DNA from 3 places in the Plantibacter sp. H53 genome. Region 3 is predicted to be linked to each of the others. Evidence: predicted binding sites of a transcription regulator. Region 3 holds the regulator's gene; each other region holds the start of a gene.

Region 1 (4,025 bases), on a different contig from region 3:
TCGGCTTCGTCTTCCAGAACCCCGAGCACCAGTTCATCGCCCACACCGTCCACGACGAACTCGCGCACGGCCTGCGGATCCGGGGCGTCGACGACACCGGGATCGAACGGCGCGTCGACGACCTGCTGCGGCGGTTCGGCCTGGAGTCCGCACGCGACGTGCACCCGTTCCTCCTCTCCGGTGGTCAGAAGCGTCGACTGTCCGTCGGGAGCGCCCTCATCGCCGGAGCTCCGGTGCTCGCGCTCGACGAACCGACCTTCGGTCAGGACCGGGCGCGGGCGAACGAGCTCCTGGACCTCCTCGCCGGCCTCAACGCGCAGGGCACCACGGTCCTCGTCGTGACCCACGACCTCCAGCTCGTCGCCGATCACGCGAGTCACGTCGCGGTGATGGCCGACGGCCGCCTGCTCGCCCACGACACGACCGCCGCGATCCTCGGCGACGACGAGCTCCTGCGCCGCGCGGGGCTCCGGCCACCACCGCTCGCCCAGGCGATGCGCTCGCTGGCGAACCACCCCGACTGGCGGCACCTGTCGAGACTCGACGACCTGCCCGGGGCGGCCGCCCGATGAGCGCCACGACGATCGACCCGTACGCCTCGGGCACGGCACCGGCCGGTCGATTCCTGTACCGGTTGAACCCGCTCGCGAAGCTCGGCGCTCCGCTCCCGGTGATGATCCTGTTGGCGTTCACGAGGGACCCGGTCACGCCGGCGCTGTTCATCGCCCTCGCGGTCGTCGTCATCCTCGTCGGAGCCAGCCTGACGCGGACGGTCGCCCTCCTGCTCTTCGTGGCGCTGCCGCTCATCGTCGCGATCATGTCGTTCAGCTTCGGCCTGTGGACCGACCCGAGCCGCGTCGACCAGTCCGTCCTGCTGTTCCAGGTCGGCGACTACCGGTTCTTCCTCGGGGCGCTGCTCGTCGGCCTCGCGACGGCCCTGCGGCTCGCGGCCCTCCTCGTCCTCGCCTGCATCGGCGGCCTCACCTCGACCGGCCCGGAGTTCGTCCGCGCGATGATCCAGCAGCTGCACGTGCCCTACCGGATCGGGTACACGGCGCTCGCTGCCTACCGGTTCGTGCCGCGGTTCGGGCACGAACTGGAGGTTATCCGTTCCGCCCACCGAGTCCGCGGTATGGCCGAGGGTCGCGGACCGATCGCCGCCGTCCGCCGCGCCGCCGGCACCGTCGTGCCGCTGCTGGCCGGTGCCATCCGTCACGCGGAGCGGGTCGCGCTCGCCATGGACTCCCGCGCCTTCGGTGCTCATCCGCAGCGCACGGAGCGGACCCGCACCCCCTTCCGCACCCGCGACTGGTGCTTCATGGTCGCCTTCTGGCTCGTGAGCGCCGTGCTTGTGTGGTGGAGCCTCGCCGCCGGAGCCCATCGGACCGCTTGATGACGTCGCGCGACGGTGTGTGGCCCCAACGCTGGGACCACACACCGAGAACCTACTTGGCTGAGTCTCCCGGCTTGGAAGGCAGACTGGCCGCGATGATCATGACGGCCATACTGAACGCGATCGCTAATTGACCGGATTGCAGGCCGAGGGGGTCGAGCAGGCCACCCACCACGACGTACGCAGCAAACAGCGCAGACACGAATGCGAGGAAGAAGCGCAGCTGACCGTTGGTCAAGAGGCCAATCCAAAGAAGGTCGCTTCGAACGACGCCATGAAGACCGGCCCCATAATCACGCCGAGGGCGGCAACCGCCGTGGCCCTCGTCTGCCACTTCACTTCCTGGTACTGCGTGAGGGATACGCCGGCGTAGTACACCCGTGCACCGGCGGTTCGACCTGCTTGATCGGCGGCCATTCCGGTCGCTAGGACGGCGCCCACGATCGCCAGTACGAGGGGCGCACCATCGGTTTCGATCGTGTCCGTGGAGAGATCGCTCGGCTCGGCTGCAGCGGCGGTCGAAACCGGACCTCCAGACGAAGACTCGCGTTCAGAGGCCGACGCTGGCCCCGTTTGCGCGAGAACGACGGACGCTGCTGTCAGCCCGACCAAGATGATCTTGACAGCAGCTCGAGAGCGCACGGGTCGAGGGTCGGCCTCGGACTGGATAGATAGATGAACAGCCATTGTTCACACCTTTCTCTATGTGTCTGGAATACTAAAACTTCAAACTCTGACGGTCAATGACAGATGCCAAATGGCCGCCTCAATCGAATGTATGTTCTAATGGAGGCATGCGGTGGAGCGGACAGGAACTCGGGGTTGAGGCGACGTCGGCGCTGCCGGGCCTCGCGAAGCTGAACAACCTCGTGCGCAGCGTCCAGACGCCGGAGTTCGCCGGGATCACCTTCCACGAGGTGCTCGCGAAGTCCGCGCTCAACCGCGTGCCCGGTCAGTCCGTGATGCCCTTCGGGTGGACCATCAACCCCTATCGGGGCTGCTCCCATGCCTGCGTGTACTGCTTCGCCCGACCGACGCATTCGTATCTGGACCTCGACGCCGGGAAGGATTTCGACTCGCAGCTCATCGTCAAGGTGAACGTCGCCGAGGTCCTCGAGAAGGAGCTCGCGAAGGCGAGCTGGGGCAGGCACCCGGTGGCGCTCGGCACGAACACCGACCCGTATCAGCGCGCCGAGGGCAAGTACCGGCTCATGCCGGGGATCATCAACGCCCTCGCCGACTCGGGGACCCCGTTCTCGGTCCTGACGAAGGGCACCCTGCTCCGGCGAGACCTGCCCCTTCTGGCCGAGGTCGCTCAGCGCGTACCCGTCGACCTCGCCATGTCGATCGCCATCTACGACGACGAGCTCCAGCAATCGATCGAACCCGGAACCCCGACCGCGGCGGCCAGACTCGCGACCGTCCGCGCTGCTGCCGACCTCGGCTTCGACGTCGGGGTCTTCATGATGCCGATCCTCCCCTACCTGACCGACACCGTCGACCACCTCGACCTCGCCCTGTCGCGCATCCGCGAGGCCGGCGCGAGCACCGTCCTCTTCTCGACCCTGTACCTGAAAGCCGGCGTCAAACCCTGGTTCATGCAGTGGCTGTCGCGGGAGCACCCCGAGCTCGTCGACCGCTACACCTCGATGTACGCCGACGGCACCTACGCCCCGAAGGAGTACCGGAAGTGGCTCGCCGCGCGCATCCGCCCGATGATCCGCGAGCACGGGCTCGAGCGCGGCACCGAAGACCCCGCTACCGGAGGTGTCCGCTCGTCGGCGCTCGGCATGTTGCGCGACGGGTACGGCGAGCGGGCCGAGCTGCGCAAGCGCGCCCCGGAGTTCGTCACGACCGGCCTGCAGGTCCAGCCGACCCTCTTCTGACCCCGCTCGTTCGCCCATTCTCGGGCGAACGAGGACTCCCTCGCCCAAGAATGGGCGAACGAACCGGCGTCAGGCGTCGGGGATGAGGCGCTTGCTGAGGAGCGCGACCTCGTCGGTGCCGTACCCGAGCGCCTCGTAGAAGCCGATCACCCGGTCGTTGCCCGTCCTGACCATGAGGTTGACCTTCGGGCACCCGAGTTCGGTGAGCAGGCGTTCGGCCTCGGTCATGAGCTGCCGTCCGAGCCCGCCGCCCTGCTGGGCCGGCGACACCGCCAGGTAGTGCACCCAACCGCGGTGGCCGTCGTACCCCACCATCGCGGTGCCGACGAGGGCGCCGTCGGCATCCGCCGCGACGAGGAACAGCTCGGGCTGCGTCGTCGACTTGCGCTCGATGTCCTTCGCCGGGTCGTTCCACGGTCGGGTGAGCCCGACGGTGTGCCAGAGGGCGATGACGGCCTCGGTGTCGGACGGCGTGAAGGGACGGATCTGCATCAGCCCAGTCTTCCGCACACGCGGCGTCGATACAGTTGGTCACCCGAGCATCGACGAACGGACCCGTATGAGCATCGACCCTGGCCTGGAACCGACCGGCGAACCGATCCCGGCGCCTGACGGATCGACACCGGTCACCATCGCCACCGGCAGCGGCCCGATCACCGGGCTCACCGAAGCCGGTGTCTCCCGATTCCTCGGTATCCCATACGCGGCAGCTCCGTTCGGTGACGACCGCTTCCGACTCCCCCAGC
Region 2 (4,025 bases), on a different contig from region 3:
GTGGCGCTCGACGGGGATCCACCCGGGTGCGACCAGGTTCACGGTGATCCCGGACGGTCCGAGTTCCCGAGCCCATGAGCGGGTGAGGCCGAGCTGCGCCCCCTTCGCCGCGACGTAAGCGGACATCCCCGGCAGGGCCCGCTCGAACATGTCGGATCCGATCTGGATGATCCGGCCGAACCGGTGCTCGCGCATGTGAGGGACGGCCGCCCGCACCAGCAGTGTCGGGCTCTTGACGAAGAAGTCCAACTGGGCGAGGTGGTCGTCCCACTCGAGGTCGTCGATCGCCACCGTCGGTTGCGGCCCGGTGGCGTTGGCGACCAGGACCGCGATCGGACCCGCGGTTCCCGTGATGCGTTCGACGAGTGAGGCGACGGCTTCCTCGTCCGTCACGTCCGCGCTGAACGCGTCGGCGGCACCGCCGGCCTGACGGATGGACTCGACGACCTCCGCAGCCTGGTCGGCCCCGGAGCGGTAGTTCACGGCGACGAAGTGCCCCTCGGCCCCGAGTCGCCGGGCGATCCCCGCGCCGAGGCCTCTGGACGCGCCGGTCACCAAAGCGACCCGTTGTCCTGCGAACGCGAGTGACGTCATACCGTTCCTCTGCTGATGGCACGCGTGCTGGAACACGAACGCCGGCTGATCGATGCTGCGGGTGGCCACGGCACGCGTGAATGCATCCGGTTCGCACGCGTTCACGAGGATACCTGTCTGCGTCCTGCGGGCCGCGGGCACTACTGTCATGGGGTGCAGTCGCCGTCGCATCCCAACCGCAGCCTCCGTCTGGCCCAGGTGATCTCCGAGGTCTTCGGCCCGGCGCCGCTCCTCGCGTTCGCGCTCGTCCAAGCCGGCATCACCACCGGCGTGCGGGGCCTTTGGACGGCTCTGCTCGGAGCGCTGCTCATCGCCGTGCTGCCCTACGCCGCGCTCATCCTGCTGGCACGGACCGGTCGCGTGAGCGGAAGGTTCGTCGCCGATCGGCGGCAGCGAGGGCCGATCCTCGCCTGCGTGCTGGTGTCGGTCGTGCTCGGCGTCTCGCTGCTGGTGTGGCTCGGCGCCGGCGCCCAGCTGTTGGCGGTCGGTATCGCCTCGATCATCGGCCTGTTGGTCGTGACCTCGGTGAACCTCGTCTGGAAGCTCTCGATCCACTCCGCCATCGCGGCCTTCGTCGGCGTCCTGCAGTTCACCTGCTTCCCGGCGCCCATCGCGACGGTGCTGCTGCTGGTGCCTGCGGCCGTCGGATGGGCCCGTATCAGGGAGGGAGCGCACACCCCGCTCCAGGTCCTCGCCGGGTACGTGAGCGGCGTCGCCGTGTTCCTCTGCTACCTGCCTATCCTCGCCGCGTTGGCGGGGTAGACCCGTCGCTCGCAGAGTCCCGGGGCGAGCTGCCCTTCACCCGAGCTGGGCGGCCGCGTCGCGGAGACACGCGATGAACGCGTCGTGGACCGGGCTCTCGTCCGCCCGTTCCTGACGAGCGGCCAGCAGGCGAGTCGTCGGCGACCCGGAGAGCGGCACGACGACGATCGACGGTGGCACCAGCTGCCGCACCGACTCGGGCAGGATCGTCGTGCCCACGCCGGCCGCGACGAACCCGAGGGCGGTCTCCTGATGGACGACCTCCTCGACCACCTGCGTCCGACTCGACGTGCCGAGGACCTCCGCGACGCGGTCTACGAATCCCGGCATGAGCGCCCGCGGGTAGGAGATCATCGGGACGTCCATGAGCTCCTCCGCGGTGACCTCTGGTCGCCCTGCCAACGGGTGACCGACCGGGAGGCACGCCACGAGACGCTCCTCGAAGACGACCTCGGTCGTGAGCGCGGGGGAGGTGTCGGATGGCGTCTGCGGGACCTCGTCACGGACGATCCCGACGTCGAGCGTGCCGTCGCGGAGCCGGTCGAACTGCTCTCCTGAGGTCAACGGCACGAGGCGCAGCGTCACCCCGGGGCGGCTCGCCCGGAACAGCTGCACGACGCCGGGGAGGACCGTGTAGTTGGCCGAACTCACGAACCCCGCGGTGAGTTCCCCGGCGAGACCGTCCACGAAGTCGCGCATCTCACCCCGGACTGTGTCGAGCTCCTCGACGATGTGTCGTGCCCGCGCCTGGAGATGTCGTCCAGCGGGGGTCAGCGCCACCCGCCTCGTCGAACGGTCGAACAGTGCGGTGCCGACCTCCTGCTCGAGCCGTGCGACCTGGACGCTCAGCGGTGGCTGCGACATGTGCAGCCGTCGCGCGGCGCGACCGAAGTGGAGCTCCTCGGCGACGGCGAGGAAGTAGCGCAGCTGGCGGAGCTCCATCCCATCGACGATACGACCCTCGTATTACCGCGCTGTTTCGTCCAGATTGCGAGCGAAACGCTCTCAATCGAGGTTCGAATCGGTATTTGACCAGGAGGATCGCGACCGTGTTCGCTGAGGACCACAGACCCCGACCTGGAGGACCACCCGTGACCGCAGACGCTTCCCCGAACACCCGGATCGACATGCTCTACCTGAGCGAACCGGAGGTCATCGCCGCCGGCATGAAGGACATGGCCCACTGCATGGAGGTCATGGAGGAGGTGTTGGTGCTCGTCGCGAAGGGTGACTACCGGATGGCCGGCCCGACCGCCAACTCGCACGGCGCACCGATCGGGTTCCCCGCCACCTCACCGTTCCCCGGCATGCCGCTGGACGCCGCCGACCGTCGGTTCATGGCGATGCCCGCCTACCTCGGCGGACGCTTCGACACCGCCGGTGTCAAGTGGTACGGGTCGAACGTCGACAACCGCGAGCGGGGCCTCCCGCGGTCCATCCACCTCATCGTGCTCAACGACAAGGACACCGGCGCGCCCTACGCGATCATGTCCGGCAACCTCGAGAGCGCCTACCGCACCGCTGCCGTGCCGGGAGCCGCCGCGAAGCTCCTGGCGCCGGTGGACGCGAAGTCACTCGGCATCATCGGGCCCGGCGCCATGAACAAGAGTGCCCTGCACGCCATGACCACCGCCCGCCCCTCGCTCGACACCATCCGCATCCACGGGCGCCGACGGTCGACCTCCGAGGCGTTCGCCGACTACGTCCGCGCGCACTACCCGCAGTTCACGACGATCGAGATCGCCGAGACGGTCGAGGCCGCCGTGCGCGACTCGGACATCGTCTCCGAAGCCGTCACCGGCCTGGTCGGCTCGGAGAACTACCCGTTCATCGACGGCGACTGGATCAAGCCGGGCGCCTTTCTCAGCCTGCCCGCGAACCTGCGCATGGACAAGGAGTACACCCTCTCCGGCAAGGCCCGCCTCATCGCCGACGCGAAGAAGATCTACGAGGCGTGGGCCGAGGAGTACCCGGCGCCGTCACACGAGACCGCGTTCGGGATGATCGGCCTCTACTGGCAGGACCTCATCGGGACCGGCGAGCTCGACGAGTCCCGCGTGGTCAACATCGGAGACGTCTTCGACGGGAACACCGTCGGGCGCGAGTTCCCCGAGCAGCCGGTGCTGTTCAGTGTCGGTGGGATGGGCGTCGAGGACGTCGCGTGGGCGAAGACGATCTACGAGAACGCCGTCGAGCAGGGGATCGGCACGAAGCTCAACCTCTGGGAAGCCCCCGACCTGGCCTGACCGCCGACCGGCACCGAGCACCGACACCTGTTCCACCCGAACCCGACGCCGTGGCCGTCCGGCCGCTGTGCACCTCGAACGATGGAGTGATTTGTGGACGCTGGAAACGTCGCCTGGATCCTGACGAGCTCGGCTCTTGTCGCCCTCATGATCCCGGCCCTGGCTCTGTTCTACGGCGGGATGGTCTCGTCCCGCCGCATCCTCAACATGATGATCATGTGTTTCGGCGGGGCCAGCCTCGTCGCGTTGCTCTGGGTGGCCTTCGGGTACTCGCTCGTCTTCGGTGACTCCGTCGGCGGGCTCGGACTCATCGGGAACCCGTTCGAGTTCGCAGGGCTCGATCAGGCACTCGTCGACGACCCCGATGCCGGCATTCCCCTCGCACTCTTCGCGGCGTTCCAACTGCTGTTCGCCGGGGTGACG
Region 3 (4,025 bases):
TCAGGAAGCCGGACGCCAGGACGCCGAACGCCGGGACGAACGGCATCAACGGCAACCGGAAGGAGCGGGGCTCATCCGGCTTCGTGTACCGGAACACGATCACCGACACGCAGACCACGATGAAGGCGGCCAGGATGCCGATGTTCGTGAGGTCGGCGACCTGCTTGATCGGGAACACACCGGCGAAGACGGCTGCCGCGCCGCCGGCGATCCAGGTCACCCGCTGCGGCACGCCTCGCCGGTCCGTGCGCGAGAACCATCGCGGCAGGAGACCGTCGCGACTCATCGAGAACCACACGCGGGTGACGCCCAACAGGAACGTCAGCATCACGGTGAGGATCGACAGGACGGCGAAGACGGAGATGATCGTCGCGACCACGGGCAGACCGACGCTCTGGAACGCCGATGCGAACCCGGCCGTGGGGTCGATGTCGGTGTAGTTCTGCATGCCGGTCAGGACGAGGGTGGCCGCGACGTACAGGAGCATCGCGATGATGAGGGAGAGGATGATCGCCTTCGGCATGTGCTTCTTGCCGTCCTTCGCCTCCTCGGCGGCCGTGCTCATCGCGTCGTATCCGAAGACCGCGAAGAAGACCGTCGCGGCACCGGCGAACACCGGCCCGAAACCGCTCGGGAGGAACGGATCGTAGTTCTGTCCGTCGATGTAGAAGACACCGAGGCCGATGATGAACAGGATGAGCAGGACCTTGATCCCGACCGCGACGAGCTCGAATCGACCGAAGGCCTTCGTCCCGCGGCTCAGGATGAAGGTCACGAGGAGACAGACGAAGATGGCGGGGAGGTTGACGAGGCCGCCCTTCCCCTCGTCGGCGGTCGAGGTCATCCAGTCCGGCATGTGGATGCCGATGCCGGACAGGAAGGCGTCGAAGTAGCCGGAGATCCCGATCGCGACCACCGCGACGATCGCGATGTACTCGAGCAACAGGTCCCAGCCGATGAACCAGCCGATGATCTCGCCGAGCGCCACATACCCGTAGGTGTAGGCGGACCCCGCTCTCGGGATCATGCCGGCGAACTCCGCGTACGACAACGCCGCGGCCGCGGAGGCGAGACCGGCGATCAGGAAGGAGAAGAGGACCGCCGGCCCGACAGCGGGCGAGGTCTCGCTCCCATGAGCGACGAGTCCGGCGAGGGAGAAGATCCCCACCCCGATGATGCCACCGACCCCGATGGCCGTGAGTTGCCAGAGACCGAGACTCTTGAACAGCTTCGAGCCGGAGGTCTCATCCTCGATCTCCGCGATCGGCTTCTTCCGGAGCAGCGAGCGGCTCCGATCGTCTGTACTCATGCTTGCCTCCGACGATGCTGCGGGCGTCGTTGCACCGCGTCATCGACGATAGCTGAGAACCAGCGCGGAGTGACCCGCCGATTGTCGGCCTACTCGGCCGCGTACCGCTGCGGGATCGCCAGGCGCTGCCCCGGCTCGACACCGGCGGTGCTGAGCTGGTTGAGGTTCATGATCTCGGCGATGACGTCGCGCGGGTCGGCGTCGGGTGCGATGGACTCGGCCAGCTGCCAGAGCGACTCGCCCGGGTCGACCGTGATGTACGTGAACGTGGCTCCCGCCGCCGCCGTGTTGGCCGCGGCACCGCCTGCGGAGAGTCCGACGACCGCGACGCCGATGACCAGCGGGATGGCGGCGAGCGTGGTGAAGACGACACGACCGCGCTTCGTCAGGCGGAGTCGGCGTGTAGACGGTGCGTCTGACGTCGGTGTCTGCGCCGTCCGTGCGGGAAGCGCCCGGTGGGACCCGATCAGTGCTGCGCTCATGTCAACCCTCCAAGAGTGTGCTCATCGTGTGATGAGGACTCGTACCCGACACTCGGCCAGGAGTGTCGGATACGAACCTGTGTTCCGAATATATCTTCGATTGTTCGAATACTCAACCCTGTCTTCGTACCTGAGACGCGCGGGATCGGCGACACGCTCGAACAGATGTTTGTCTGGACGAGCCGGTGCGGATACAGTTTCGAGTGTTGGAAGCAGTACACCACCACCCACCGACATCGGTCACCGACAGCCGATCAGGGCAGGAGCGAAGATGGCAGCGAACACGACGGGCGACGGAGCCCGGGAGCGCCAGATCGGCGGCACCCGGCGACGGAAGAGCCTGAGCGACAAGCAGCTGGCGATCCTCGACGTCATCCAGCGCTCGGTCTCGCAGCGTGGCTATCCGCCGAGCATGCGCGAGATCGGCGACGCCGTCGGGCTCGCCTCCCTGTCGAGTGTCACGCACCAACTCGGACAGCTCGAACTCAGCGGATACCTCCGACGCGATCCCAACCGTCCCCGCGCCATCGAGGTGCTCATCGACCTGCCGAGCGCCGTCGAGGGCAGCGACCCCGACTCCGCTCCCCCGGTCGGCGACGCAGCCATGGTCCCGCTCGTCGGTCGCATCGCCGCCGGCATCCCGATCACGGCCGAGCAGCAGGTCGAGGAGATCTTCCCCCTGCCGCGTCAGCTGGTCGGCAAGGGCAGTCTGTTCATGCTGAAGGTCGTCGGCGACTCGATGGTCGACGCCGCGATCTGCGACGGCGACTGGGTCGTCATCCGCGAGCAGAAGACCGCCGAGAACGGCGAGATCGTCGCGGCCATGCTCGACGAGGAGGCGACCGTGAAGGTGTTCCGCCAGCGCGACGGCCACACCTGGCTGCTCCCCCGGAACTCGGCCTTCGAACCGATCCTCGGCGACCACGCCGAGGTCCTCGGCAAGGTCGTCGCCGTGCTCCGGACGGTCTGACCGACCGGACCACTCCGCGACACCGACGAGGGCCGGGACGATCCGTGGATCGTGCCGGCCCTCGTCCGTGCCGGACCGACGACGTCAGCCGGTCGCACCGACCTGTGCGCGGACCACATGCGTGGCCTCGACGATGTTGGCGAGGGAGGCGACCGTCTCCTCGTAGCCTCGCGTCTTGAGCCCGCAGTCCGGGTTCACCCAGACCTGGCGCTGTGGGATCCCCTCCAGCGCGATCTCGAGCAATGCGGTCACCTCCGCGACGCTCGGCACCCGAGGCGAGTGGATGTCGTAGACGCCCGGGCCGATGCCGTGGTCGAAACCACTCGCCCGGATGTCGGACACGACCTCCATCCGCGACCGAGCCGCCTCGATGCTCGTCACGTCGGCGTCCAGTCGTCGGATCGCGTCGATCACCACCCCGAACTCCGAGTAGCAGAGGTGGGTGTGGATCTGGGTCTCGACGCGCACGCCCGCGGTCGCCAGCCGGAAGGAGCCCACCGACCAGTCGAGGTACCGCCCCTGGTCGGCCCGCCGGAGCGGGAGCAGCTCGCGGAGTGCGGGTTCGTCGACCTGGATGATGCGGATGCCGGCCCGCTCCAGGTCGGCGATCTCGTCACGCAGGGCGAGGGCAACCTGGTTCGCCGTCTCGGCGAGCGGTTGGTCGTCGCGCACGAACGACCAGGCGAGGATCGTCACCGGGCCCGTGAGCATGCCCTTCACCGGCTTGGTGGTCAACGACTGCGTGTAGGCCGACCACTCGACCGTGATCGGCGCCGGCCGCGAAACGTCACCCCACAGGATCGACGGACGGGTGCATCGCGAACCGTAGGACTGCACCCACCCGTGCTCCGTCACGGCGAACCCGTCGAGGTGCTCGGCGAAGTACTGGACCATGTCGTTGCGCTCGGGCTCACCGTGGACGACGACGTCGATCCCCAGATCCTCCTGCAGCGCCACGACGCGCCCGATCTCCGCGCGCATCGTCGCGACGTAGGCCTCCTCGTCGAGCGTCCCGGCGACCCGCTGCGCGCGGGCGCGACGGATGTCGCCGGTCTGCGGGAAGGAGCCGATCGTCGTCGTCGGGAGGAACGGCAGGCCGAGCGCCTGCTCCTGCGCCGTGGCGCGCTCCTGGTAGTCGTCTCGGGTGAAGTCCGCTGGTGCGAGCGCTGCCGTCCGTGCGCGGATGGTGGCATCGATGACCCCGGGCGCGGCCAGCCGATCGTCGAGCGCGGCCGACGCTGCGGTGAGCTCGGTCGCGATCGCT

Evidence for each region. The regulator LexA, encoded in region 3, represses DNA repair genes until DNA is damaged. The targets are predictions, from matches to a motif close to TCGAACANNTGTTCGA.
Region 1: A4X17_RS03240 (Rv2578c family radical SAM protein) is a predicted target of LexA. The motif match lies at 2,164-2,179, and genes of this name have one in related genera.
Region 2: A4X17_RS00450 (tyramine oxidase subunit B) is a predicted target of LexA. The motif match lies at 2,373-2,388, and genes of this name have one in related genera.

Annotation. Positions count from the first base shown of each region.
Region 1 is NZ_LWCT01000003.1:103,677-107,701, reverse strand. It holds gene A4X17_RS03255 (ABC transporter ATP-binding protein) at 1-572, shown strand, start outside; gene A4X17_RS03250 (energy-coupling factor transporter transmembrane component T) at 569-1,393, shown strand; gene A4X17_RS03245 (hypothetical protein) at 1,446-1,631, opposite strand; gene A4X17_RS19105 (hypothetical protein) at 1,628-2,035, opposite strand; gene A4X17_RS03240 (Rv2578c family radical SAM protein) at 2,188-3,279, shown strand; gene A4X17_RS03235 (GNAT family acetyltransferase) at 3,349-3,771, opposite strand; gene A4X17_RS03230 (carboxylesterase/lipase family protein) at 3,839-4,025, shown strand, end outside.
Region 2 is NZ_LWCT01000001.1:95,478-99,502, forward strand. It holds gene A4X17_RS00435 (SDR family NAD(P)-dependent oxidoreductase) at 1-594, opposite strand, end outside; gene A4X17_RS00440 (phosphatase PAP2 family protein) at 748-1,356, shown strand; gene A4X17_RS00445 (LysR family transcriptional regulator) at 1,393-2,298, opposite strand; gene A4X17_RS00450 (tyramine oxidase subunit B) at 2,448-3,602, shown strand; gene A4X17_RS00455 (ammonium transporter) at 3,696-4,025, shown strand, end outside.
Region 3 is NZ_LWCT01000005.1:33,636-37,660, forward strand. It holds gene A4X17_RS04255 (amino acid permease) at 1-1,309, opposite strand, end outside; gene A4X17_RS04260 (LysM peptidoglycan-binding domain-containing protein) at 1,399-1,791, opposite strand; gene lexA (transcriptional repressor LexA) at 2,063-2,761, shown strand; gene metE (5-methyltetrahydropteroyltriglutamate--homocysteine S-methyltransferase) at 2,846-4,025, opposite strand, start outside.